2 regions of the Bradyrhizobium sp. 482_C4_N1_8 genome follow, and region 2 is predicted to be linked to the other one. Evidence: riboswitches for the same ligand, from Rfam matches in the RefSeq annotation. Region 2 holds a riboswitch; the other holds the start of a gene.

Region 1 (12,233 bases), 1.9 Mb from region 2:
CTGCGGGGCTGCACATCTGGTGGGGCGCTTATCTCGGCATGCCCGATCAGATCGTCATGTCGGGCGTTCTGGCCGAGATCGGCCCGCACATCATCGCCGCGCGACAGGATGCGCGCGAGCGGCACGGCTGGATCATGGACAGCTACATTCTCAAGCGCAGGCCGTAAGCGAGGCAGCATGCTCCCTGAATGGGTCACCCGGAAATGCCCCGATGTCTCCGCTGTCCATCGCGAGGCGGCGCTCGCGCGTCAGGCGCAACTGACGAAGCCGGCTGGCGCGCTCGGCCGGCTGGAGCAGCTTGCGGTCGAGCTTGCGGGCCTGCAGGCGACCGAGCAGCCGCGTGCCGCGCGGGTGCCGATCATCGTCTTCGCCGGCGATCACGGCATCGTCGCGCAGGGCGTGTCGGCCTATCCGCAAGGAGTGACCATCGCGATGATGGCGAATTTTGCCTCGGGCGGTGCCGCGATCTCGGTGCTGGCGCGTGAGCTTGGCTCAAACCTTGAGGTCGTCGACGCCGGTACGCTGGCACAGGAGGAGATGGCAGGAATCGTCACCGACAAGCCGCGCAGCGGCACGCGCGACTTCAGCGTGGAAGCCGCGCTCACCCCCACGGAGCTGGCATTCGCCTTCGAAGCCGGTCAGCGCGCAGTCGCGCGCGCAGACGCCGGCAGGCCCGATCTCCTGATCTTCGGCGAGATGGGCATCGGCAATACCACGACGTCGGCGGCGATTGCGGCGAGCCTGCTTGGCATCAGTGCCGAGGAGATCGCGGGCAGCGGTACCGGCGTCGATGCGGCCGGCCGTGCGCACAAGGCGCGCGTGATCGACGCTGCGATCGTGCGGCATGGCGTTGCAGGTGCTTCGCCGGAAAAGATCCTGTGCGCCGTCGGCGGCCTCGAAATCTCGGCGATCTGCGGCGCCATCATTGCGGCTGCACAAGCCCGCATTCCCGTGTTGATCGATGGCTTCATCGTATCCGTGGCCGCGTTGGCGGCGGTGCGGCTGAACCCGTCGTGCCAGCCATTCCTGCTGCCGTCGCATCAATCGGCGGAGCAGGGGCATCGGCTGGTGCTGCGCGCGCTGAACGTGCAGCCGTTGATCAGCCTCGATCTCAGGCTCGGCGAAGGATCGGGTGCCGCCATCGCGCTGCCGCTGGTGCGGCTCGCGTGCAGCCTTCACAACGGCATGGCGACCTTCGCGCAGGCCAACGTGCCGGATCGCCCGGCCTGATCCAGCTCAAGCCGCGCGCTGATTGACCGCGACGACGCGCCAGCCGGTGGCGAGCCGGTCGATCCGGGTCAGTGACAACGGATCGATCACGAAGCGCAGGGCCGCTTGTGGTGTCAGATCCAGAGCAATGCAGAGTGCGGCGCGGATCGTGCCGGAGTGCACGACGAGCGTTGCTGAGCCGGCGCCGATTTGCGCGAGACCCAGCCGGACGCGCGCGACCTGATCCTCAAAACTTTCGCCGCCCGGCGGCCGGCCGCGCGCCGGATTGCTCCAGAACTGCGCATAGGCCTCGCCGCCGGTCGCCGCGAGCTCGTCATGCCGCAGGCCGGTCCAGTCGCCAAAATCCTGCTCACTGAATTCGGGCACCAACGCGGGTTCGAGTCCCAGCGCGCGCGCCGTCTCAACCGTACGTCGCGCCGGGCTCGCCAAGCTCGCAGCATCTGGCGGAAGCCTCTGCCGCAACGCCTCCAGCTGCACGCGATCGCCGAGATCGGCGGGCGCGTCGGCTGCGTGGATCGTCCCTTTGGCGCCGTCGACGGGCGCATGCCGTATCAGCCAGAGGAAGGTCTCGCCTTCCATGCCTATCTCCAGGGAAGTTGGTCGCTGTGGTAATAACGTCGCACCGGCACATTGACTCTGTCTTGTCGGTAATCCTAGATGGCTTTGACGGTTTCCCCGAGTGGGGATGAAAAGGGAATGCGGTGCGGGGATTTTGTCCCCAATGCCGCGGCTGCCCCCGCAACTGTAAGCGGCGAATCTTGCGTCACGAGCCACTGGGTATCTCGGTCCCGGGAAGGCGATGCAAGGTACTGACCCGCGAGCCAGGAGACCTGCCGTCAGCCGTGGTCACACGCGAAGATGTCGGTCGGGGAGTACAGACATTCGGCTTCATCGGAAGGCTCATAAGCCGGAAGATGGGACCTTGGTTCGCGGTGACGTGCCACTGACGTCACACCGAGGTCCCGAACTGTGTCTTCCATTCGTCTTGTACGACCGCGTTGCTTCCTGCTCGCTTCCGCCGCGCTTACGTCATTTGCCACCCTCGATCTGCCTGCCGCCGTGGCGCAGCAGGCCCGCGAGCCGCTGCCGCCGGTCGAGGTGTCGCCCGCCCAATCCCGCAAACCGGCAAAGCCGGCGGCCCGGGACGCGCAGAGCCCACGCCGCGCAGCATCGCGCAGGCCAGCGGCCGCATCGGCCGCGGCCAAGCCCGTCGTGCCGACCGCGGCGGCGCAGACGCCGCTCAACACCAATGTGGTTGCCGAGAGCGCCTCGCGCCTCGGCCTGACCGTGCAGGAGACACCCGCGACCGTCGAAGTCATCTCGGCCGCGACCATGCGGGAGCAGGGCTATCGCACCGTGTCGGAGGTTGCGCAGGGCGCGGTCGGTGTCACCTCCGGCGACAATCCGGCCGAGCCCGCGGCTTTCTCCATGCGTGGCTTCACCAACAGCCAGATCAACATGCTCTACAACGGCATCAAGATCGGTCCGCAGAACATGACCTCGCGGATCACGGATACGGCCAATCTCGCAGCCGTGGAATTTTTGAAAGGTCCGGCCTCGCTGATGTCGGGCGAAGGTGCCGCCGGTGGCGCAATCAACTTGATCACGAAGCAGCCACACACCGGGCCGATCCGGAATGAAGCTGACTTTTCCTGGGATTCGCTCAACTCGTTCGGCGTCCATTACGGCTCGGGCGGCAGCACTAACGTGCAGGGGCTCGACTACCGCTTCGACATCAGCCGCGCCTCGCTCAATGGCTTTGCCGACGACACCAATACCAAGACGTTGGATGTGTCTGGCCAGCTCAATTACCGCATCTCCGACAGCCTCAAGATCTGGGGCGCGATCGAGTACCGGGAAGATCGCTCGAAGGCCTATTGGGGCGCACCGCTGGTACCGATCGCCTTCAGCGGCTCGCATGCGACGAGCGGCATTGTTTCGGGCAATTACGTCTCGAACTTCAACAAAACGAAGCTCGGTGCGATCACGATCGACGATCGTACCTTCAACACCAATTACAACGTTCTCGACAACCGCAACGTGGCACAAGAGGTGTGGCTGCGCGGCGGCTTCGAACTGAAGCTGGCGCCTGACCTGACGCTGAAAAGCCAAGCCTATGCCTATGGCGCGGAGCGTACCTGGTTCAACAACGAGATCGAGGCTTTCAATGCCAGTACGGGCCTGCCCAACTCGAACATGGTCGATCGCGAGCGCTTCTATGTTGCACATAGCCAACGCCTTGTCGGCAACATTACCGACCTGATTTGGGACGCTAATATCGCAGGCTTCGACAACCGCCTGGTCACGACACTTTCGTCCAGCTATCTCGATTTCGTCAGGCCAGGCGCGGCCAACTTCCCGGACGATTACGTCTCGCTCGTCAATCCCGACCGTGGCCTTTACGGCCTGCTCACGACGCAGCAACAGACCGCGCGCATCGACAACGAAGCGCTGTCGTTCGAGGACCGGCTGAAGCTCACGCGAACCTTCGCGCTGGTCGGCGGCCTGCGCGTCGAGCATATCGGGCTTGACCGCAACTCGACCGACTCCGCCGGGCTGGAAAAGGCGAACTTCCCGTTCTCGACGTCCTGGGTCCCGACGACGGGGCGTATCGGCTACACTTGGGAGGCCGTTCCGGGCCTGACCTTCTTCAGCCAGTATGCGACCGGCGCCGATATCTCGGCCAACAACATCTTCCTGCTCGGCCCGACCCAGCCGCTCGACCTGACCACCGCGCGCACCTATGAGACCGGCGTCAAGCACCTGTTCTGGGACAACAGGGCGGAGTGGTCGTTCTCGGCCTACGACATCCTGCGCAAGAACGTCTATGCAGCGGCCGGCGGCATGCAGCTCAACATCGCAGGCCGGCAGGAGTCGAAGGGCGTCGAGCTCGCCGCGGCCGTACGCCCGATCGATCCCCTGCGGCTCTGGGGCAACATCGCTTATGTCGATGCACGCTATGCCGACTACAATTTTGCCGGTGGTTCGTTCTCCGGCAACACGCCGCCGAACGTGCCGCGTGTCGTGGCCAATGCCGGTGCGTCGTACCGGTTCTTCACGCCCTGGCCGGTGGAGCTCGGCATCACGGGCCGCTATGTCGGCGACCGCTACAACACCGATGCCAACGTCGTGACGATGAAGGCCTACACCGTCGCCGACGTCTACGCCTTCGTCGACATCCCGAAGACGGTGTTCAACGCGGTCGACCAGGCCCGTCTGGGCTTCCGCGTGCGCAACATCACCGACAAGCGCTACGCGATCTGGGGCGATCCGTTCTATCCCGACCAGATCCTGCTCGGTGCGCCCAGGACCTATGAGCTCTCGGCCGCGTTCAAATGGTAGGGCGCTGACCACATGATGAACGCGATCGTGCTGCTGCATCGCTGGCTCGGGATCGCGTTCTGCCTGCTGTTCGCGATGTGGTTCGCGAGCGGAATCGTGATGCACTTTGTCCCGTTTCCGTCATTGACGGAGGCGGAGCGCTTTTCCGGACTTACGCCGGTTGATCGCGGAGAGGTGAGGATTACGGTCGCGGATGCCGTCGCCGCGAGCGAGATCGCGGACGCCACGCGCGTTCGCCTGGTCCAGCGGAGCGACGGGCCGGTCTATGTCGTGTCGGACCGGTCGCGTGTGGGCGCGGTCCATGCCTCCGACGGACGGGATGCATCGGTGACGTCCGCCGACGTCGCGGTCGGTATCGCGCGGGATCATGCCCGGCAACGCGGGCTCGATGCCGCGCGGGCGGCGATGATTTCGGGCGCGGATTATGATCAATGGAGCGTACCCAACGGCTTTGATCGACACCGGCCTCTGTTGCGCGTCGCTCTTGGCGATGCGGCCGGAACCGAGGCCTATGTCTCCTCGCGCACCGGCGAAGTCGTGCTGGATACGACCCGCAGCGAGCGCGGGTGGAATTGGGCCGGCAGCGTCCTGCACTGGATCTATCCGACGGTCCTGAGGAGCAACTGGTCCCTTTGGGATCAGGTGGTCTCGACATTGTCGCTGGTGGCTTTTATCGCCGCGACGCTCGGCGCGGTGCTCGGAATTACCAGGATCAGGATTCGAGGGCGTCGGGTCTCGTCGCCTTATCGCGGGTGGCACGCACTGCATCACATCATTGGTCTCGTCGCGACCGTTTTCGTGCTGACCTGGAGTTTCAGTGGCTGGCTCTCGATGGATCACGGCCGGCTGTTCTCGCGTGGGGAGCTGACCCCGACCGAAGCGGGCGTGGTGTATGCCACGCCTGACTGGACGACGGCCTCTCCGGTCGGTCAGCCGTCGGCTCGCGAAGTCGAATGGTTCGCCGTCAGCGGTGTCGTCTACCGGCGCGACCGGATCGGCCTCGCCAGTCAGACCTTGACCAAAACGGCGGAGGCGAGCCGCAGCGGGCCGGTGGCATTCCTCGGCGAGAAGGATGTCCATGACCTGACGACGCGCCTTGCGCCGGACTGTGGCGCCCCGTCCGTTCTTGCCGACAATGACGACTATCCCGCGCACTCGGCTGTCCCCGGAGCGCCCGTCTATCGCTCCCGATGCGGCGACCTCTGGTTCGACATCGACGGTGCCGACGGCCGCGTGCTGCAAAGACTGGATGCCTCGCGGCGGGCCTATCGCTGGTTCTATGGCGCGCTTCACACGCTCGATTTTCCCGTTCTCATGGCGCATCCGCGTCTGCGCGATATCATGGTCGTCGGGCTCTGCTTGCTCGGGCTGGCATTTTCCGTCACCGGCATCGTGATCGGCTGGCGGCGCTTGCGGTCGACGTTCGCGGCTTGAGCTGCGTATCGAGCAAATCATATGCGCCATGCAAATTGCGGGTTGCGCGGGCGATGGCAGGCGCGGATGATCGTCCGAGGGGGCGCAGCGGTGCGCTCTCTCAATGGGGCGATCGTGATCGATGTCAATTCAGCGCAAGCGCCTCGGCATGATGACCCCGTCGTCAAACTCGGTGCTGGAGCCCGTCACCAATTCCATGCTGCATGGCGTGGCCGGCGTCACCGCTCATTTTTCGCGCTTCCGCGTTACCGAGATCGCGCTCGATGCCGCGGCGCTGAACCAGTTCGATGCCTCGGTGATGCTGCCGGTGGCGGATCTGTTGGCGGACGCCAAGGTCGATGCCATTGCCTGGAACGGCACATCGGCAAGCTGGCTCGGTATCGACCGCGATCGGAGCCTGTGCGAAGCGATCGCGGCGCGGACCCATGTCCCGGCGACGACCTCCACGCTCGCCTGCATCGACGCGGTCCGCGCGCTCGGCGCCGGACGTGTCGGCCTGGTCTCACCCTATACGGACGACGTGCAACGGCGGATCGGCGATGGCTGGGCCGAGGAGGGGATCGCCCCTCACGCCGAGCGGCATCTCGGCCTGCGCGATAATTTTTCCTTCGGTGAGGTCACGCCCGCGACGATCGCCGACATGATCCGCGCGGTCGCGGCGGACGGTGCCGATGCCGTCGTCATTCTCTGCACCAATCTCGACGGCGCCGCGCTGGCTGCCGCACTCGAACGGGAGTTGGGCATCGCCGTGCTGGACTCGGTCGCGGTCACGCTGTGGCGGACGCTCGAGCTCGCCGGTGGCGACATCGCGGCCCTTGCGGCGTGGGGCCGGATCTTCCAGACATCAGCGATCATCAAGTGACGGAGACACCTGTGACGCAGCTCGATCTCGCCATTCGCGGCGGCACCATCGTGACGGCCAGCGACGAGTTTCGCGCCGATATCGGCATTCGCGACGGGCGCATCGTCAGCATCGCCGACCGCATTGAAGGTGCGGCGCGCGAGATCGACGCGACGGGTCTGCTGGCGCTGCCGGGCGGGATCGACAGCCACGTCCACATCTCCCAGGCCTCCGGACCCGACGTCGTGATGGCCGACGATTTTGCTTCGGCAACGCGCGCGGCGGCGGCCGGCGGCAACACCATGGTGCTGCCCTTCGCGCTCCAGGAGAAGGGGACGTCGCTGCGCACCTGCGTCGAGAACTACCGCAAGCTCGCCGAGGGCGAATGCTACATCGATACCGCCTTCCACCTCATCATCTCCGACCCCACCGCAGTCGTACTCGGGCAGGAGCTGCCGGCTCTCGTCAAGGATGGCTACACCTCGTTCAAGGTGTTCATGACTTATGACGACCTCGTGCTCAGCGACAAGCAGCTGCTGGAAGTGTTCGACGTCGCGCGCCGCGAGGAGGCGCTGGTCATGGTCCATTGCGAGGGTTACGACGCGATCCGCTTCCTCACCGCGAAGCTCGAACGCGAGGGCCATATCGCGCCCTATTATCACGGCACCTCGCGGCCGCAGGCCGTCGAGCGCGAGGCGACGCATCGCGCCATCAGCCATGCCGAGGTGATCGGCGTCCCCATCATGATCGTGCACGTCTCCGGGCGCGAGGCGATGGAGCAGGTGCGCTGGGCCCAGCAGCGCGGACTGCCGGTGCATGCCGAGACCTGCCCGCAATACATCACGCTGACGGCCGACGACATGAAAGGCCTGAACATGGACATGTCAGGCGCAAAGTATGTCTGCTCGCCGCCGCCGCGCGATGCCGAAAGCCAGCAGGCGATCTGGGAAGGCATCACCACCGGCGTGTTCCAGACCTTCTCGTCCGATCACTGCCCGTTCCGCTACGACGACCCCAAGGGTAAGCTGACGCCGAATTCCCGCACCTCGTTCCGCTGGGTGCCGAACGGCATCCCCGGCGTCGAGACCCGGCTGCCGATCCTGTTCTCGGAGGGCGTGTCGAAGGGGCGTATCAGCTTGCAGAAATTCGTCGAGCTGACCGCGACCAATCATGCGCGGATCTACGGGCTCTATCCGCGCAAGGGCTCGATCGGCGTCGGCTTCGATGCCGATATCGCGCTGTGGGATCCGAAGCTGACAAAGACGATTCAGCAGGCCGACCTGCACCACGGCGCGGACTATACGCCGTGGGAGGGCTTTGACGTCACCGGCTGGCCTGTCACCACCATCGCGCGGGGCCGCGTGGTGTACGAGCAGGGCAGGATCGTCGGCGACAAGGGTGCGGGCGAGGTGCTCAGCCGCGGCAAGTCGAGCCTGGTGTGACGGAAAAATAACCGCATCGGGACGACGCCATGTCGTCTGTTGCGCATACCATCCTCGCGCTGCTGCGGCATCATTGATCTCTTTTCGCCGGCCGCCTTTCGGTGTAGCTCTGCGCTCACTTATGAGGCGGCCGGGCGCCAATGCTGATCGCCGCCGAAATCATGCAGGAGACACCAGGGATGTACCCGAAAGTTCAGATGTTCATCGCCGGCGAGTGGACCGACGGCACTTCCGGCAAGTCGGAGGACATCCTCAACCCCGCCACCGGCCAGCCGATCGGCAAGACCCCTCACGCCTCGCGCCAGGACCTCGACCGCGCGCTGGAGGCCGCCAAGGCCGGCTTCGAGATCTGGCGCAAGACCTCGCCGTTCGACCGCTACAAGCTGATGCGCAAGGCCGCCGACATCATCCGCTCGCGCGCCGCCGAGATCGCACCCGTGATGACCATGGAGCAGGGCAAGCCGGTCGTGGAAGCCCAGGGCGAGACCATGCTCGCCGGCGACCTGATCGACTGGTTCTCCGAGGAAGCCCGCCGCGCCTATGGCCGCATCGTGCCGCCGCGGATGGGCAACGTCTCCCAGCTCGTGACCAAGGAGCCGGTCGGCCCGGTCGCCGCATTCACGCCCTGGAATTTCCCGATCAACCAGGCGGTCCGCAAGATCTCGGCCGCGCTTGCCGCCGGCTGCTCGATCATCGTCAAGGGCCCGGAAGAAACCCCGGCAAGCTGCATGGAGCTGGTGCGCGCCTATGCCGACGCGGGCATTCCGGCCGGCGTCGTCCAGCTGGTGTTCGGCGTGCCGTCGGAAGTGTCGGAATATCTCATTCCGCACCCGATCATCCGCAAGATCAGTTTTACGGGCTCGACCGCGGTCGGCAAGCATCTGGCCGCACTCGCCGGCCTGCACATGAAGCGTGTCACCATGGAGCTCGGCGGCCACGCGCCGGCAATCGTGTTCGCGGACGCGGACCTCGACAACGCCGCCAAGATTCTCTCGGCCAACAAGTTCCGCAATGCCGGCCAGGTCTGCGTCTCGCCGACGCGCTTCCTGGTGCATGAGAGCGTGTATCAGCCCTTCGTCGACAAGTTCGTCGCCGCCGCCAAGAGCCTGAAGGTCGGCAACGGCCTCGACAAGGACACCCGCATGGGTCCGCTGGCGAACCCGCGACGCGTCGACGCGATGGAGGGTCTGGTCTCCGACGCTGTGCAGCGCGGGGCCAAGGTGCAGGCCGGCGGCAAGCGCATCGGCAACGAAGGCTTCTTCTTCGAGCCGACTGTCATCACCGACGTGCCGCGCGATGCCCGCATTATGAACGAGGAGCCGTTCGGACCGCTTGCCCCGATCACCTCGTTCCGCAGCTATGACGAGGTGGTGGCCGAGGCGAACCGCCTGCCGTACGGCCTTGCGGCCTATGCCTATACGACCTCGACCAAGACGATGCAGGCGATCGGCTCCGATATCGAGAGCGGCATGGTCTCGATCAACCACCATGGCCTCGCGCTGCCGGAAGTGCCGTTCGGCGGCATCAAGGATTCCGGTTACGGCTCCGAAGGCGGCCTCGAGGCGATCGAGGGTTATCTCAACACGAAGTTCGTGACGCAGGCGAGCGCGTAAAGAAAAGTCGCGTTGTCATTCCGGGGCGCGCGAAGCGCGAACCCGGAATCCATCGCGCCGCGCGTAAAGAGGGAAAATGGATTCCGGGCTCGCGCCAAGCGGCGCGCCCCGGAATGACGGTGGATAGGACCTGCGTTGCCTGACGGGCGAGACATGGACAACAGCCGTCACCCGAGCAAGCGCGTGTCCCTTGCCGGGATGCATATCGACCGGAATTCGGCGGTGCCGCTGCATCTGCAGATCGCGGCGCACATCCGCGACGGCATTTTGCGCGGCGTCTTTCCGGCTGGAACGCAATTTTTGGGATCCCGCGAGATCGCGCGCGAATTGGGCTGCTCGCGCACGGTGGTGTTGACCGCCTGGGATCTGCTCTACGCCGAGGGCTATCTTGAATCGATGCCGCGCGGAAGTGTCATGGTGGCGTCCGTGGCGACCCCACATGCCGAGCCTGCGTCCGCGACCTCGTCTACGGCCAAGCCCGCCCACATGTCGGAGCGCTGGCGCTCGCTGCTTGCCTTCGACTACGAGACCAACTGGCCGTCGGAATTCAGCCCGGGCGCGCCTGATATCTCGACCTTCCCATTCAAGGACTGGTCGCGCCTGCTGCGCCAGTCCTGGCAAAATCCAAGGGAGCAGGAGTGTCTCGATCTTCCCTCGGAAGGCCATCCGCGCTTGCGGAGCGAGATCGCGAATTTCCTCGGCTCGGTGCGCGGGCTCGTTTGCTCGCCGGAAGAGGTCGTCGTCACCTCGGGCACATCGGGCGCGCTTGATTTCTGCAGCCGGATGATCCTCGATCCCGGCGACGAGGTCTGGGTCGAGGAGCCCGGCTTCGTCGAGGCCCGGTGGGCGCTGACGGCCGCTGGCGCGAAGCTCGTTCCCATTCCGGTCGATGACAAGGGCCTCGTCGTCTCAGAAGGGATCCGGCGCGCGCCGGGCGCGAAGCTGATCGTGGTCACGCCGTCGCATCAATATCCGCTCGGCGTCAGCATGGGGCTGGAGCGGCGGCTCGAGCTGCTCGATTGGGCCAACAAGAACGACGTCTGGGTGATTGAGGACGATTACAATTCGGAGTTCAGGCACCAGGACAGCATGATCGCCTCGTTGCGCTCGCTCGATCGCGAGGGGCGGGTGATCTATTTCGGCACCTTCTCGAAGATCATGATGCCGAATTTGCGGCTTGGCTACATCGTCGCCAACAGGCATTTCATCGAAGGCTTTTCCAGGGGCCGCGCGCGTATCGATGTGCACACCTCCGGCATCGGTCAGCTCGCGCTGGCCGAGTTCATGCGGGAAGGGCACCTGCTGCGGCATCTGCGCGGGATGCGGCGGATCTACGCCGCACGCCGGAAGGCACTGATCGATGCGATCACAGCGCTGATGCCTGACGATCTCACCGTATCCTCCGCCGTCACCGGATTGCATCTGGTGGCGCTGTTCACTGAAGCAATGCAGGCACGCATGAGCGACCGCGAGGCGGCCGCGGTCCTGAAGCAGGCCAGCATCCACGTCCAGCCGCTCTCGCAAAACTTTCTGGAGCAGCCGACGCGGCAGGGCCTGGTGTTCGGCTACGGGCGGCTGCGGGTCGAAGATGCCTCGCCGCTGCTTGCGAGAATCGCGGCTTGTATCGGCAGCGGCTGCCGCAGTGCATCATCGGACCCGCCAATATCCTCCCTTACTGTTCGTACAATAAAGAGAAGCTGAGCCGACCGTCGTGCATAGCTCGTAGGCATGCGACTATCCCGCATCGCCGTTCAACCGCCTGGAAATTAGACAGACGTTTTTGAGTGCTCCGATTGCAGTGCAGCGGGCGTCACGATTTGCACGGAGAAATCCGTGGTGCACTGCACGTTTGTCGCGCGGAACGGTTGGCGTTCGTGTGCTCTCTGCGCGGGCATGGCTGCACCAAAACGTGCAGCCGGTGTTGCACCGCGTGATGCCGGTCCTGCGCTGGTCTAGTGGTTTGCGACAACTCTGGCCCTATCCCGAGCCCATCGCTCTGTCGCACGCTCGCAGGCGGTGGCATGACAGGGGATGATGATGAGCGCTCTCGGTTTGGCATTGGACGTTGCGATGGACGGCAAGCACCCGGCGTCCGGTTCGGACGTCATCCGTAACTGACCCCGCACATGAGTTCCTCCGAAAATCACTGGGAAGTCGGCACCGATATCGGCGGCACCTTCACCGACATCATCGCCATCAGGCGCGACTCCGCGGAGGCGCGGATCGCAAAGGTGCCGTCGCGCCCCGACGCGCCGGTTCAGGCGATGCTGGAAGCGATCGAGGCGGTGGGCCTGCGCAAGAGCGAGGTCAAGCGCTTCGTGCACGGCACAA
Region 2 (12,233 bases):
ACCGCATCGCGGTCCTCCGGATGGATGCGCTGAAACACGAAGCCCAGGTTCGGCTGCATGGCCGGGTCACATTGGAAAATGCGAAAGGTTTCCCTCGACCAGAAGATCTCGTCGGTCGCGGGGCTCAAGCCGAAGCTGCCCGTGCGGCTCAGTTCCTGAGCCTGGGCGAGGTAGGCCTCGCTCTGCCGCAGCGCATCCTCCGCCTCCTTACGCTGGGTGATGTTTTCGCAGGCGACCAGCACGACTGGCGTGCCGTCGCCGCGCAGCATCGCCTTGGCGTTTTCACGGACCCAGAGAACCGAGCCGTCCTTGCGGATCTTGCGAATCTCCCAGGTATGCGACTGGTCCACGGTTTCCAGGCACAGCCCTACGCATTGACGGACAAAATCGCGGTCTTCCTCGAAAAAGACGTTCAGCACGGATTGGCCGGTCAACTCGGCCGCCGTGTAGCCCAATTGTGCGGCGCCAAACGTGTTCACGTTGAGCACCGTCCCGGCCGGATCGACCATGAAGTACATGACCGGATTGTGCTCGAACACCTCGTGCCACTGCTTCACGGCGTCGCGTAGATCGATGATGTCCTGTCGCGAGTCATCACCGACCGCGGGACTGTCCTTCTCGCCGGTGCCGAAAGATCGAAGCGCCGCGAGGCCGCCGAGCAGCAATTGTGCGGCCGAATTTCCAAATTTCGCGATTTGGCCAGGCATCATCGCGGGCGTCCCGGCTCGCAGGGGTCGAAGCAAGTAGAGCACTTTGCAACCAGGGGAGCAATTCCCTCCGACCAAAGTAGAACTTCGCGCCGAAACTCGCGGCAGCCGTGCAGCCTTCCGGCCTTGCGCCGTCTCGTTGCGAAGGTGCGGCGAAGGCCCGGAAAACTACGGGACAAACCTACGTATAGCTCGCGCATCCCAAGTCATAGCGCACATTTACCTCCGTACAATTGAGTCGTCCGTTGCATGCGGACTAGTCTCACAACCATCGAAGGGACGCGATGTGCAAGGCCACAAGCCGGCGATTGGCTCGATGTGCTGCTGATAGCTCCGCGTCCATTGCCCGACCTGCCGCACGCTTGGCTGGTCGCGATTGAGAGGCCGCATTTCAGTAACGAGCGTGGATGGTCGGGCGTCAGCGTACGCGCGAAGCCACGACCATGAGAGCCGGGAGGAGAGCATGATGTGCGATACGCCTGAACACTCCGAGCGTGGCCCTGCTGCAAAGGCCTGCGCTGTCTGTAGCGGCAAGTTTGGCCTGATCCGATATTATTCGTGGCGAGCGCCGCTGTGCTCCAGAAAATGTCTCGATCGCTTCAGGGCGCGCCGCGAACGCGACCGCCGATGGTTGTTTCGATTTCAGGCGGCATGAGGATTAGCCCTTCGATCGGCTCCATTCGGCAATTCTGAACCGGAGGCTGCGTGCTGAACCGTGCTTGCAAGCTCCTCTTGATGATCGCGCTGCCGCTTCCGTTGGTAACGGGGGTGAAGGCCGACGAGCTCGGACAGGATGGTGCACATCGTCATCATCCGCTCCAGGATCAGCTCCTGCACGAGAAGTTCTATTCCAGCTGGCACATGCCCGATAATCCTGTGCTCAGCTGCTGCAACAGTGCGGATTGCTACCCGACCGAGGTGCGATACGTCGACGGCCGGATCTACGCGCGGCGCCGGGAAGACGGGAAGTACATCCTCATTCCATCCCAGAAGGTCGAGCGAAACAGGGACAATCCCGACGGCCGCAACCATCTTTGCGCGCCGCCGCCGTCCGCCTCTCTTGTCGACACGGTCTACTGCTTCGCGTTGGGAGGTGCCACGTGAGATTCATATTGGTGAACGGCAGGACCCCTTTCCGCAAGACATTCTGTCTATGGTGCTGCGAGGAGATCAGCGGCGGCTATCTGCGCGACGCGAAGACGCTGCTGCCCTATTGCGGCTACGAGTGTTACGCGCTCCATCATGAAGCGGCGCCGTTGATCGAGAGGCGAGCGCAAGCGGCGTCTTGAGCTGACGGGTGGGCGAGGCGCATCGGCCGATGCGACTGCTGGCAGGGGAGGACAGAACGTTGAAATTCATGCTCGTCAACCAGGACCAACCGCATCATGGCGTCTCCTGCAGCGCGTGCGCCCGGCCGCTGGGCTCGAGCTACGTCCGGCATGTGTCCACGCAACGGCAGTACTGCGAGTATGATTGCTACCGCAGATATCAGCAGACGAGCATGGAAGCGCTCTGGCCTTACCGCAGTTCGCTCGAGATGGTTACGGTGTTGGCGGCCATTTCGAGCTGGAGTTGGATGATGCAATTCGGCGCGCTCTCGGGCGCGCTGACGGAAGCATTTCTGCGCGCGCACGAACCTTCTGACCACGGAAGGAGGTGACGGCTAGCCTAACGATGCGGGCCGCGCAGAGTCGGCGGCCGCAGTCACTGCATCCAGCTTCGCGCCGCGTCCAGCCCCGGCGTTGCGAAGCTAGGGCGCGGCGGCTGCGGCCGCTGCCGTGGGTGCCGCGCTGACTTCGTGCGTCGTGACGCGTTGCTCGGACTTCGCCGTGGCCGTGCCGCTGCCCTCGAACCGGGCGCGGTAGACCAGCACATTCTCCATCACGCGCTGGACGTAGTTGCGTGTCTCCGACAGCGGGATGCGCTCGACCCAGTCGACCGGATCGACCTTGGGGTCGCGCGGGTCGCCGCGCGCCTGCACCCATTCGCGCACCCGGCCGCGGCCGGCATTGTAGCCCGCGAAGGTCATGATCTGGTCGCCGCGATATTCCGACAGCAGCGCGCTGAGCTCGGCCGCGCCCATCTGCGTGTTGTAGACGGGATCGGACACCATCCTGTCCCAGTCATAGGTCAGGCCAAAGCGCTTTGCGGTATCGCGGCCCGCCTCCGGCGTCACCTGCATGAGGCCGACCGCGTTGGCGGGTGACTTGTCGCGCTGGTCGAACGAGCTTTCGGTGCGCGCCACCGAATAGATCACGCTGGTCTCGATCGCGGGCGCGACCTGCTTGTGCTCGGGAATGCCGATGGTCGGGAAGGCGTAATGGTCGAGCGCAAGCCCGCGGGCCAGCGCCGACTTGCCGACCTCCAGCATCACGCGCGCATCGTTGCGCCGGCCGGCGAGCTCGCCGAGCGCTTCCAGGGCTGCGACGTCGGTGCTCTCCTTGGCAAAATCCTCGGCGTAATAGAACACCATGTCGCGCTCGCCGATGCCGTAGAGCATCTCGGCGGCGCGGACGCGCTCGTCCGCGGGCTGCGTGTCGGCCGCGGCCAGCACGGGCGAGGGCGGGCGCAGCTCGATCCCGTCGACGCCGAGCCTGGCGCGTGCGAGCTGGCCGTAATAGGCGGTCGGATAGCGCGCCGCCGCCTGATAGCTCATGCGGGCATCCGCCGTCGCCCCCATCGCCTCGGCCGCGCGGCCGCGCCAGTAATGCGCACGCGACAGCGCGATCGGATTGGCCGAGCCTTCGTCGATCGCGGCGAAATGCACCATGGCCGCCTTGGGATCGTTGAGATAGCGCAGCGCAATCCAGCCGCACATGAAGTGGTAGTCGACGCGATAGACTTCCATCACGGGCACCGCCGCCGCGCGCACCACGTCGTAGGCGGTCTTGAACTTGCCCTGGTCGAGAAGCTTTCGCGCGAGCAGGCGCCGCTCGCGCCACCAGGCATCGGTGTCCTGGGCCGCCATCGTGTCGGGCGCGGCGGCCAGGATCACCTCGGCAGCGTCGTCGATGCGGTCGTTCTGGAGATGCCACTGCGCGCGGCACAGGACATAGCCGAGATCGCGGCGTGCTTCGGTCGAGACGTCCTCAAGATAATCCTTGGCCTTGTTGGCCTTGCCGGTGACGGCCGAGCAGGCCTTGACGATCGCGAGCGCGTCTTCGCCGATCCGCTTGGCCGCGCGCCTTGCACCGGCGTAGTCCTTGGCGCCGAGGCGCTTGTCCATGCGGGCGCGATGATCGTCAGCGGTCAGGAGATCGCGGAACGCCTCGTAGGAATCCTCCTCGCTGCGCTCGGACAATTCGTCCGTGCGCCAGGCCTCGCGCACCAGGCGCGTAGCCCTGTCATTGTCGCCTTCACCCAGGAGCACGCGGGCGAGCGCGAACTTGCCCTTGGCGCTGGTCGGCCGGTCCATCGTGAACTTGTGCACGGCCGCCGCGTCGCTCTTCTCCTGCCACAGCCGCGCTTCGGCGCGGCGGCGGAGCAGGGCGCTGCTCGGCCAGTCCGGATTGGCGGCGAGGAAGGCGGCATAGCGCTTGAAAGGTGCCGTGCTCTCGGAATGGCGGAGCATGAACCAGTCGGCGAGCTTCTGTCCGGCCGGATCGGCAATGCGGTCGCGCGCGGCGCTCGCATCGTCGGTCTTGCCCTTGCGCGCGAGATCGATGGCGTCCTTCAGCGCGGCTAGGTCGCCGGTGAGCGGCGGCGGCGCCGGCTTGTCCGAGGGCTCGTCGTCCTTCTTCGACTTGCGCTTGGCCTCGGCGTGCTTGCCATGGCGCGACTTGACCGCAACATGGCGCTGCTTGCCGCCGGCTTTCGTCTCATGCGTTTTCTTTGACGCCGACGATTTGTGACTGCTCTTCGCTGCCAGCTCGGCAGGAAGAAGGGCCAATGCGGCCACGGCAACGACACACGCGAGCGAGCGTAGGCACTGGTTCATTCGATGGTCCCCCTGCGAAACCACTACAAACCAAGGTCCGCGACGACATGCGGCTTGAGAATCAAAGACGACACCCAAAACGATGCCACGACATCGTTTCGCAGTCCTCACGCTCCTTCAACAATGCGGCAAAATACCGATGGGAACTCGGGAACTTCCGAAATGGCGGAAAGGGCAATGCCTTCAACCTTTGTTAACGAATAGGGCTCGCGCGACGGTTGCGCGCGGTCAGGGGCGTCGCACGGGCCAGATTGCGCGTGTTCCCGCCGCCAAAACCGGTGTATTGAGTTCCCAACCGGTCCTTTCAGCTCTTACCCCCACCGCTCATGCCACTTTTCAACCAGTCGATCAGGCGCAAGATCGTCGGGATCGCCCTCGGATTGATCGTCCTGATGCTGGTCACCGCGATTCTTTCGATGGTGATGTCGAGCCAGGTCGGCGTCCTGCTCGACGAGCTGACCGATCGCTACATTCCGGCCTACGGCCATCTGGCGCGCGCCAACATCCGCTCGCTGGAGCGCTCGGTGGCGCTGCGGCGGATGGTCATGATGAAGATGCAGGCACCCTCGGAGGAGGAGGCCTATGCGGCGCGCCTGCGCGAATTCGAGGAGGCCGATCGGAAGATCGACGAGGAAGGCGAGGCCGCGCGCACGCACATCAACGCGATCATCGACGACAAGAGGACGCCTTCCGACAATGCCGGGCTGGCGCGGATCGAGACCCGCATCGAAACCGCTCTCACCGAGCTGCGTCACGACATGAATGAGGACCACGCAAAACTCCTCAAGCAGGTCGAAGGCAAGCAGATGACGGAGGCGCGCGGGACCCTTGAGCATCTCGACACCATACGCGACCAGTTCAACCAGAAGATCGACGCGATCCGCGCCGACATGCTGAAGCAGGTCTTCGCCAGTACGGCGACAGTGATCGGTCGCCAGCGCCAGGCGATGATCATTTCGGGCATCGTCACCATCCTCGCGGCGGTGGTCGGATTTGCTTTCGCGCTCCTCGTCTCCAGTGGCATCACGCGACCGGTGCGGCTGTTGCTCGCCGGCACCCGCGAGGTCGAGGCGGGTCGCTTCGACAAGACCATCACGGTCTCGACCCAGGACGAGATCGGCGAACTCGCCGCCGCCTTCAATCGCATGATCGAGCAGCTGCGGCACAACGAGCGGATCCGTGAGACCTTTGGCCGCTATATCGATCCCAAGGTGGCGCAGGGGCTGATCGACCGCCCGGAGGTCGCCATCGACGGCCAGCGCCGGGTGATGACGATCATGTTCTCCGACATGAGCGGCTTCACCTCGATGAGCGAGGGCATGACCCCGCGTGGCCTCGTCAAGGTGATGAACCACTATTTCACGGTGATGTCCGCGCCGATCCGGAGCCATCGCGGCGTCATCGATAAATATATCGGCGATGCCATCATGGCCTATTGGGGCCCTCCCTTCATTGAGGAGGACGAGCCGGCGCTGTTCGCCTGCTACGCCGCCATCGACATGGCCGATGAGGTGCCGGCGTTGCAGAAGCAATTGCCTGACCTGCTCGGCATCCGCGCCATGCCAGGCCCTTGCGATCTGCGCATCGGGATTGCCACCGGCGAGGTCCTGACCGGCAGCATCGGCTCCGAGCTGATGATGAGCTTCACCGTGATGGGCGATGCCGTGAACCTCGCTTCGCGGCTCGAACTGGTCAACAAGATCTACGGCACGCGGATCCTGATCGCGCAGGCCACGGCGGACGCGATCGGCTCGAACCTCGAGCTGCGCGAGATCGATCGTCTGGCGGTGGCCGGCCAAAGCGCATCGCAGGCCATTTTCGAGGTGATGAGCAAGGCGCACGGGCTCAGCGTCCCGCAGGAGAGCCTGCGCGCACGCTACGCCGAAGGCCTCGCCGCCTACCGCGCGCAGCGCTTCGACGAGGCTCGCGCCGCGTTCAATGCAGCGCTCGAAGCCGTGCCCGGCGACGGTCCCTCGCGCACGCTGCTCGGCCGCATCGCGCAGTTCGAAGCCAATCCGCCGGACGCCAATTGGGACGGCGCCTGGCGGCTGGAGCAGAAATAGCCGTCCTTGCCGGGCTTGCACCGCCCTTGCTGGAAAAAACGTTTCTACTCGATAACGATGTTCGCCGTGACCTATTTCTCAGGCTTAGGTTTGACGTCCCTTGTGGCGTTTGATGGGGACACGCCGATGACAGAACTTCATGACAGGCTGGAACGGTTCGAGACGCTCACCGCCGAATGCGAGCTGATTGCCAAGCTCGCCACCGACAGCACCAAGCGCGAGTTCTATCTGAGACTCTCGGAGCAGTACCGTCAGCTGGCGGTGGATATGCGGAAGGCGATCGCGACCAAGGCCGCGGCCTGACGCCACCTGCAATCCGTTCTTAATGTTTGGCGCGCATCCTTCGGGATGCGAGCGTCGCGATCATGATTGCTCGCATTGGGAATGCCGAGGTCCGTTGCGGTGCAGCGCATCTCGCTGACGTCGCTTTGCCGCTCCTCACCAGGGCAATCCCATGCGCCTTCTCGCAGTCCTCATCTTCGCGCTCATGACGGCCGCCTGCAACCAGGAGCAGGACATCACCGGCTCGACCCCGGTCTGTGCGATGCGGAGCTACACGTCCTACAATCCCCGCGACATGAACCAGTGCGTTGCCGCCTGCAAGGCGTGCGACCACGGCAACACCGTCACCTGCACCACGTCATGCACCCTCAAGGGCGCGCACTGAGCGGCGGCGCTGCCTGAAGCTGAGGAGCAGACGGTGCTCGGGCACCGGAACGATTCACATGGGTTAGTCATTGAAGGGGCAGGCAGGACGCGGAGTCCTATGGAATGGGTATGCTCGATCCCGGTCGGTTCCTGGTGTCGTGCTCGCATTGCGATGCATGGCCGATGGCGGCCAACGTCAAACGTTCGAGCTGGTCGGCGTCGCCGCACGAGGTCCGCTTCGTATGCCCGCGCTGTCGCCGCGAGGAGATCGCCATCATCTCGGCCTCCGGTGAACTGACCCCGATCCGGCGCATCGACGCTCCGCTGCGCGACGTCACCGCGGCCTGGGCTCAGGCCCAGCGGCCAAGAGGGCGGGCGTAGCCCGCCCGTCACAGGACCAAGAGATCGGGCGTAGTCGGCTCTGCGCAACGCCTTGCGCGGTCCGTTTTTTGGAACCCGGCCTACGCCGACGCGTTTCCGCTCCGACATCAACGCATCGAGGCCCTGCGAATGATCAGCGAGCATTTCGACACCCGCACCCGGATCAACATGAAGCTGGCGCTGGATCGGGTCTGCCGCAATCGCCCGGTCGGCGAGGACCATTGCTTTCGCAGGTCCGTTGCCGAGAACATCATCCGCTGCGCGCTCACAGGCCGCACCGGCATCGGCCAGCTCGTCGATGCCGGCGAGCGGGCGATGATCAGGACGCGTTCGGAGCGGGAGCCGGCCTGATTGCGCCGGCTCAATCTCCGGTGCGGCGCTCTGACCGTGATGCAACCGGCCGATTGACTCTTCGCTTGCCCGCCCCGTAGATTGGCTGGTGACGGTTCTCCTCACGGAGATCAAAAGGGAACGTGGTGCGAGGTTTTCCCGATACCGGGATATTCTCAACGCCACGGCTGCCCCCGCAACTGTAAGCGGCGAATCTTTCGTCATATGCCACTGGGAATCTCGGTCCTGGGAAGGCGACGTAAGGTAACGACCCGCGAGCCAGGAGACCTGCCGTCAGCCGTGGTCACACGCGAAGATGTCGGTCGGGGAGTACAGACATTAGCTTCACCGGAGCAATCGAACGCTCCGCCGTGAAACCTCGTTCGCTGTGACGTGCCACTGACGTCATACCGAGGTTACAAGAGTGTCCCGTATTGTCTTTGCCGCCAGGCGCTTCCGCGCCGGCGTTGTCGCGTTCGTTTCCCTGTATTCGCTCGATCTGTCCATTGCCCAGGCCCAGCAGTCGGCATCGCCCGATCTGCTGCCGCCGGTCGAGGTCGCGCCGACCGAGCGTGCGGCCAAGCCGCGAGCCGCGCGGCCTGCGCCCGACCAGCCCGAGCAGCGGCGCGTCGCTCGGCTGCCGAAGCCCGAGCTGGTGCCGGCGTCGCCCCCGGTTGCCGGGGTATCCGCGGCCAACCTGTTTCCGACGGTCGTCGTCAGTCCGACGGGCGTTGTCACTCCGACCAATCTGGTTGCGAGCTCGGTGACGGTTCTGACCGCCAGAGACATGGAGCGCGATCAGCGCCGGACCGCATCCGATGCGCTGAGCGCGGTTCCTGGCCTGAACCTCGTGCAGACCGGCGGTCCGGGTGGACAGACGTCGATCTTCATGCGCGGAACGAATTCCAACCACACCAAGGTCCTGATCGACGGCATCGATGTCAGCGATCCCAGCAACCCGAACCGTTCGTTTGATTTCGGCCAGTTGCTCACCTCCGACATTCAGCAGATCGAAGTCCTGCGCGGTCCGCAGGGCGGTCTCTACGGCGCAGACGCGCTGGGTGGCGTGATCTCCATCGTGACGAAGAAGGGCGACGGTCCCGCCCGCGCCACCGGCTCGGTCGAGGGAGGCTCGTTCGGAACGTTCAATCAAACTGCAGGTCTGAGCGGTTCACAGGACCACTTCAACTATGCCTTCAACGTCGCGCATTTCCACGCGAACGACGTGCCGGTGACGCCGGTCGAATTGCTGCCGCCGGGGCAGAAGGCGATCGGCAACTATTACGACAACATGACCTATTCGACGAAGCTTGGCGTCGAATTGAGCGAAAACCTGACGCTCAATAGCGTGGCGCGGTACACCGACGCCACCCTGCGCTTTACCGGAGACACCTTCGATCCCGTCACATCCGCGAGCTTTCCCGCGGCCGCGCAAAGCACGCAGACGGTGCACCAGCTCTTCACGCGCGGGGAGGCGGTCTGGTCCGCTCTCGACGACCGGATGAAAAGCTATTTCGGCGTCAACTACACCAATCACTGGAACTACAACATCTCGCCCGGCGACGCGATGGCCACGATCACGACCGGCGACCGCGTCAAGTATGATTGGCACACCACGACCCAGCTCGCGCCCAACAACAATGTCATCATTGGCGCGGAGCATGAGACCGAAACACTGCAAACGGCGACGGTTTCGGCGCAAAACGTCAACAAGGCCGGATATATGGAGCTGCAGTCCCAGTTCCGGGATCGCATCTTCTTCACGGCCAATGTCCGGCAGGACGACAACGAGCGGTTTGGAGAGCATCCGACCTTTCGTCTGGCGTCTGCCGTGATCGTGCCGGTCACGGATACGAAGTTCAAGGGAAGCTACGGCACGGGGTTCAAGGCGCCGACGCTCAACCAGCTTTACGTCAGCTTTCCCGCGTTCTTCTTCTTTGCAAATCCCAACCTCAGGCCCGAGGAAAGCGTCGGATACGACGCCGGCTTCGAGCAACCCTTGTTTGGCGATCGTGTCCGCTTCGGGTCGACCTACTTCCGTAACAACATTACCGACCTGATCCAGAGCACGTTCGATCCCGTGACGTTCACGAGCACCAGCACCAATATCGGCAAGGCGATCACGGAGGGCACGGAGAGCTTCGTCGCGGCTGCGATCACCGACCGGCTTCGCGTTCGTGCCGACTACACTTTTACCCGCGCAGTGGATGCAACGGCGGGACTGGAGCTGCTGAGGCGTCCGAAGGAGAAGTGGAGCGCAAATGTCATCTGGAATCCGATCGACCCGCTCACATTGTCCGCAACCGTGTTGCACGTCGGGAGTTTCGTCGATGGCAACCGCGACTTCAGCATTCCGCGTCTGCTGGCTCCGGCCTACACCGTCGTCAATGTGGCGGCCGAATATCTGGTCACCGACCAGGTGAAGGTGTTTGGCCGGGTCGATAATCTCGCCAATGTGCACTATCAAAATCCGACCGGCTTTCTGCAGCCGGGACTGGGCGTCTATGGCGGCATTCGGCTGGCGAATTACGACGTCAGATAGCGAGAGAGAGAGAGAGAGAGAGAGAGAAGCCTCATGACGACGGCCGATCCGCTCATGGACCTGATCGCAAGCCAGCTTGCCGACGCTGAGGCCGGCTGGAGCGTCGGCACGTTCGGTGCCATTGCCGAGTTCACACGCGAGCCCGGTGAGGCCCTCGATATGGAGCAGTCTCGCAACGGGATCAGCGCCGTGACGCAGAAGGGTGGGATACGCGTTGTCTCCCACCCGGATCTGCGCCTGATCGCATCGGAATCGCCGACCACGGAGAGCTGGAGCCACCGCATCGCGCTGTGTCTTCCGCATGAAGCCAGCGCCATGAGTGGTCGTACCGTGCTGACCGAGCTCGGTCCGGATGTCGAGGCGCTCCTGACGAGGGATCGCAGCGGCATCCTGTTCGACCTTGGTCTCGGAACGTTGCAGATCGACGCCTGCATCCGCGTCAGCGATGCCGATGCCGTCGCCGCGCTCAGGAGCCGCACGGGCCAATCCGTGTTCGCGCCCGAAAGCGACGCCATGCGGATCATTCTGGCCGCCAATCCGCACCGCGTCTTCATCAGCCGCATCGGGCGCGCCGAGGTATTCCAGCCGATCCCGCCGCCGGGTGGGCGAAGCCCTGACGGCCCGCACACCCACGTCCTGCCAAAGCTGCTCGCGCATCGCCGCACCCATGCCGCCACCGAGCCGCTGCCTGAGGGGTGGATCCCCTGCGCGCATCTCTATCCGGCCCATCCGCTCCGCGATCAGCTCGGCCGCAAGCGCGCTTTTCGGCCGGATCATCACGCAGCCTTCCAGGCGCTGCTCGAGCTCTATGGGCTGCCGGAGCTAACGGTGTGCAAGAGGGCCGTGGTCGACGCGGTCGCGAAGGGGCGGGGACCTGAGATGGCGACGCTTCCGCCCGATCGCACAGCGCGCGCCACCGTTCGCGTGGCCTTGCGCCAATTGGCGGCCAAGGAGCCGCACACGGCGGCACTCGCCGCCTGGCTTGCCGCCTACGACCGGCGCGATCCAGCCGAGACTGAAGATCCCATGGAGGCTCTTCACTGAGTCAGACGTGATGCCGCGTTTCAGCAAAAATGTGCTACAAATCCCGCAAGGAGATCGTTCCATGACTGTCACCATCCTGCCGCCCCACGCCGACCGTTTCCGCCTTCATCCGGTCGCGTCGCGCCTCGCGCCGATGTTCTGCTTTGCACTGCTGACGGTGTCATGCGCGCTCGCGAGCTTCGCGCTTGCCTGCGCGACGCCGTTTGCGGCGTTCGCCGTCGTCGCCGCCGCGATGCTGCCGATGCGTCCGGCGCTGCTCGTCGTCACCGGCGCCTGGCTCGTGAACCAGACCATCGGCTTTGGCGTGCTGCACTATCCCATCGATGGCAGCACCATCGCCTGGGGCTTTGTCATCGGTGCTGCCGCGTTGCTGTCGACGGCAGCGGCATCGACCGTTCTCCGCCTGCTGCCGCAGGGCCGCACGCCGCTGATGCTGGCCATCGCGCTCGTCGCCGCCTACGCCGCCTATGAGCTCGCGCTGCTTGCCGCGACGCCGTTCCTTGGCGGAGAGGGCGCGTTCACTGCGGCCATCGTGACGCGCATCGGGCTGACCAGCGCCGTCTGGCTCGCCGGCCTCGTCG

Evidence for each region. Region 2 has a riboswitch for cobalamin ahead of AB7Z56_RS20955 (TonB-dependent receptor plug domain-containing protein). Riboswitches for the same ligand answer to the same signal wherever they lie in the genome.
Region 1: linked by a shared signal. The riboswitch ahead of AB7Z56_RS30225 (TonB-dependent receptor) and the one ahead of AB7Z56_RS20955 (TonB-dependent receptor plug domain-containing protein) in region 2 are both predicted to bind cobalamin.

The regions. Positions count from the first base shown of each region.
Region 1 covers NZ_CP197231.1:6,293,840-6,306,072, reverse strand. The annotation lists gene cobF (precorrin-6A synthase (deacetylating)) at 1-167, shown strand, start outside; gene cobT (nicotinate-nucleotide--dimethylbenzimidazole phosphoribosyltransferase) at 178-1,230, shown strand; gene AB7Z56_RS30230 (histidine phosphatase family protein) at 1,237-1,809, opposite strand; cobalamin riboswitch at 1,881-2,082, shown strand; gene AB7Z56_RS30225 (TonB-dependent receptor) at 2,200-4,572, shown strand; gene AB7Z56_RS30220 (PepSY domain-containing protein) at 4,585-6,006, shown strand; gene AB7Z56_RS30215 (maleate cis-trans isomerase family protein) at 6,128-6,868, shown strand; gene hydA (dihydropyrimidinase) at 6,880-8,289, shown strand; gene AB7Z56_RS30205 (NAD-dependent succinate-semialdehyde dehydrogenase) at 8,469-9,902, shown strand; gene pdxR (MocR-like pyridoxine biosynthesis transcription factor PdxR) at 10,056-11,603, shown strand; gene AB7Z56_RS30195 (hydantoinase/oxoprolinase family protein) at 12,029-12,233, shown strand, end outside.
Region 2 covers NZ_CP197231.1:4,378,712-4,390,944, forward strand. The annotation lists gene AB7Z56_RS20905 (PAS domain-containing protein) at 1-710, opposite strand, end outside; gene AB7Z56_RS20910 (hypothetical protein) at 1,413-1,811, shown strand; gene AB7Z56_RS20915 (hypothetical protein) at 1,808-1,996, shown strand; gene AB7Z56_RS20920 (hypothetical protein) at 2,065-2,367, shown strand; gene AB7Z56_RS20925 (lytic transglycosylase domain-containing protein) at 2,458-4,644, opposite strand; gene AB7Z56_RS20930 (adenylate/guanylate cyclase domain-containing protein) at 4,971-6,707, shown strand; gene AB7Z56_RS20935 (hypothetical protein) at 6,834-7,010, shown strand; gene AB7Z56_RS20940 (hypothetical protein) at 7,162-7,374, shown strand; gene AB7Z56_RS20945 (hypothetical protein) at 7,479-7,736, shown strand; gene AB7Z56_RS20950 (hypothetical protein) at 7,866-8,087, shown strand; cobalamin riboswitch at 8,163-8,376, shown strand; gene AB7Z56_RS20955 (TonB-dependent receptor plug domain-containing protein) at 8,491-10,608, shown strand; gene AB7Z56_RS20960 (DUF6925 family protein) at 10,642-11,652, shown strand; gene AB7Z56_RS20965 (hypothetical protein) at 11,714-12,233, shown strand, end outside.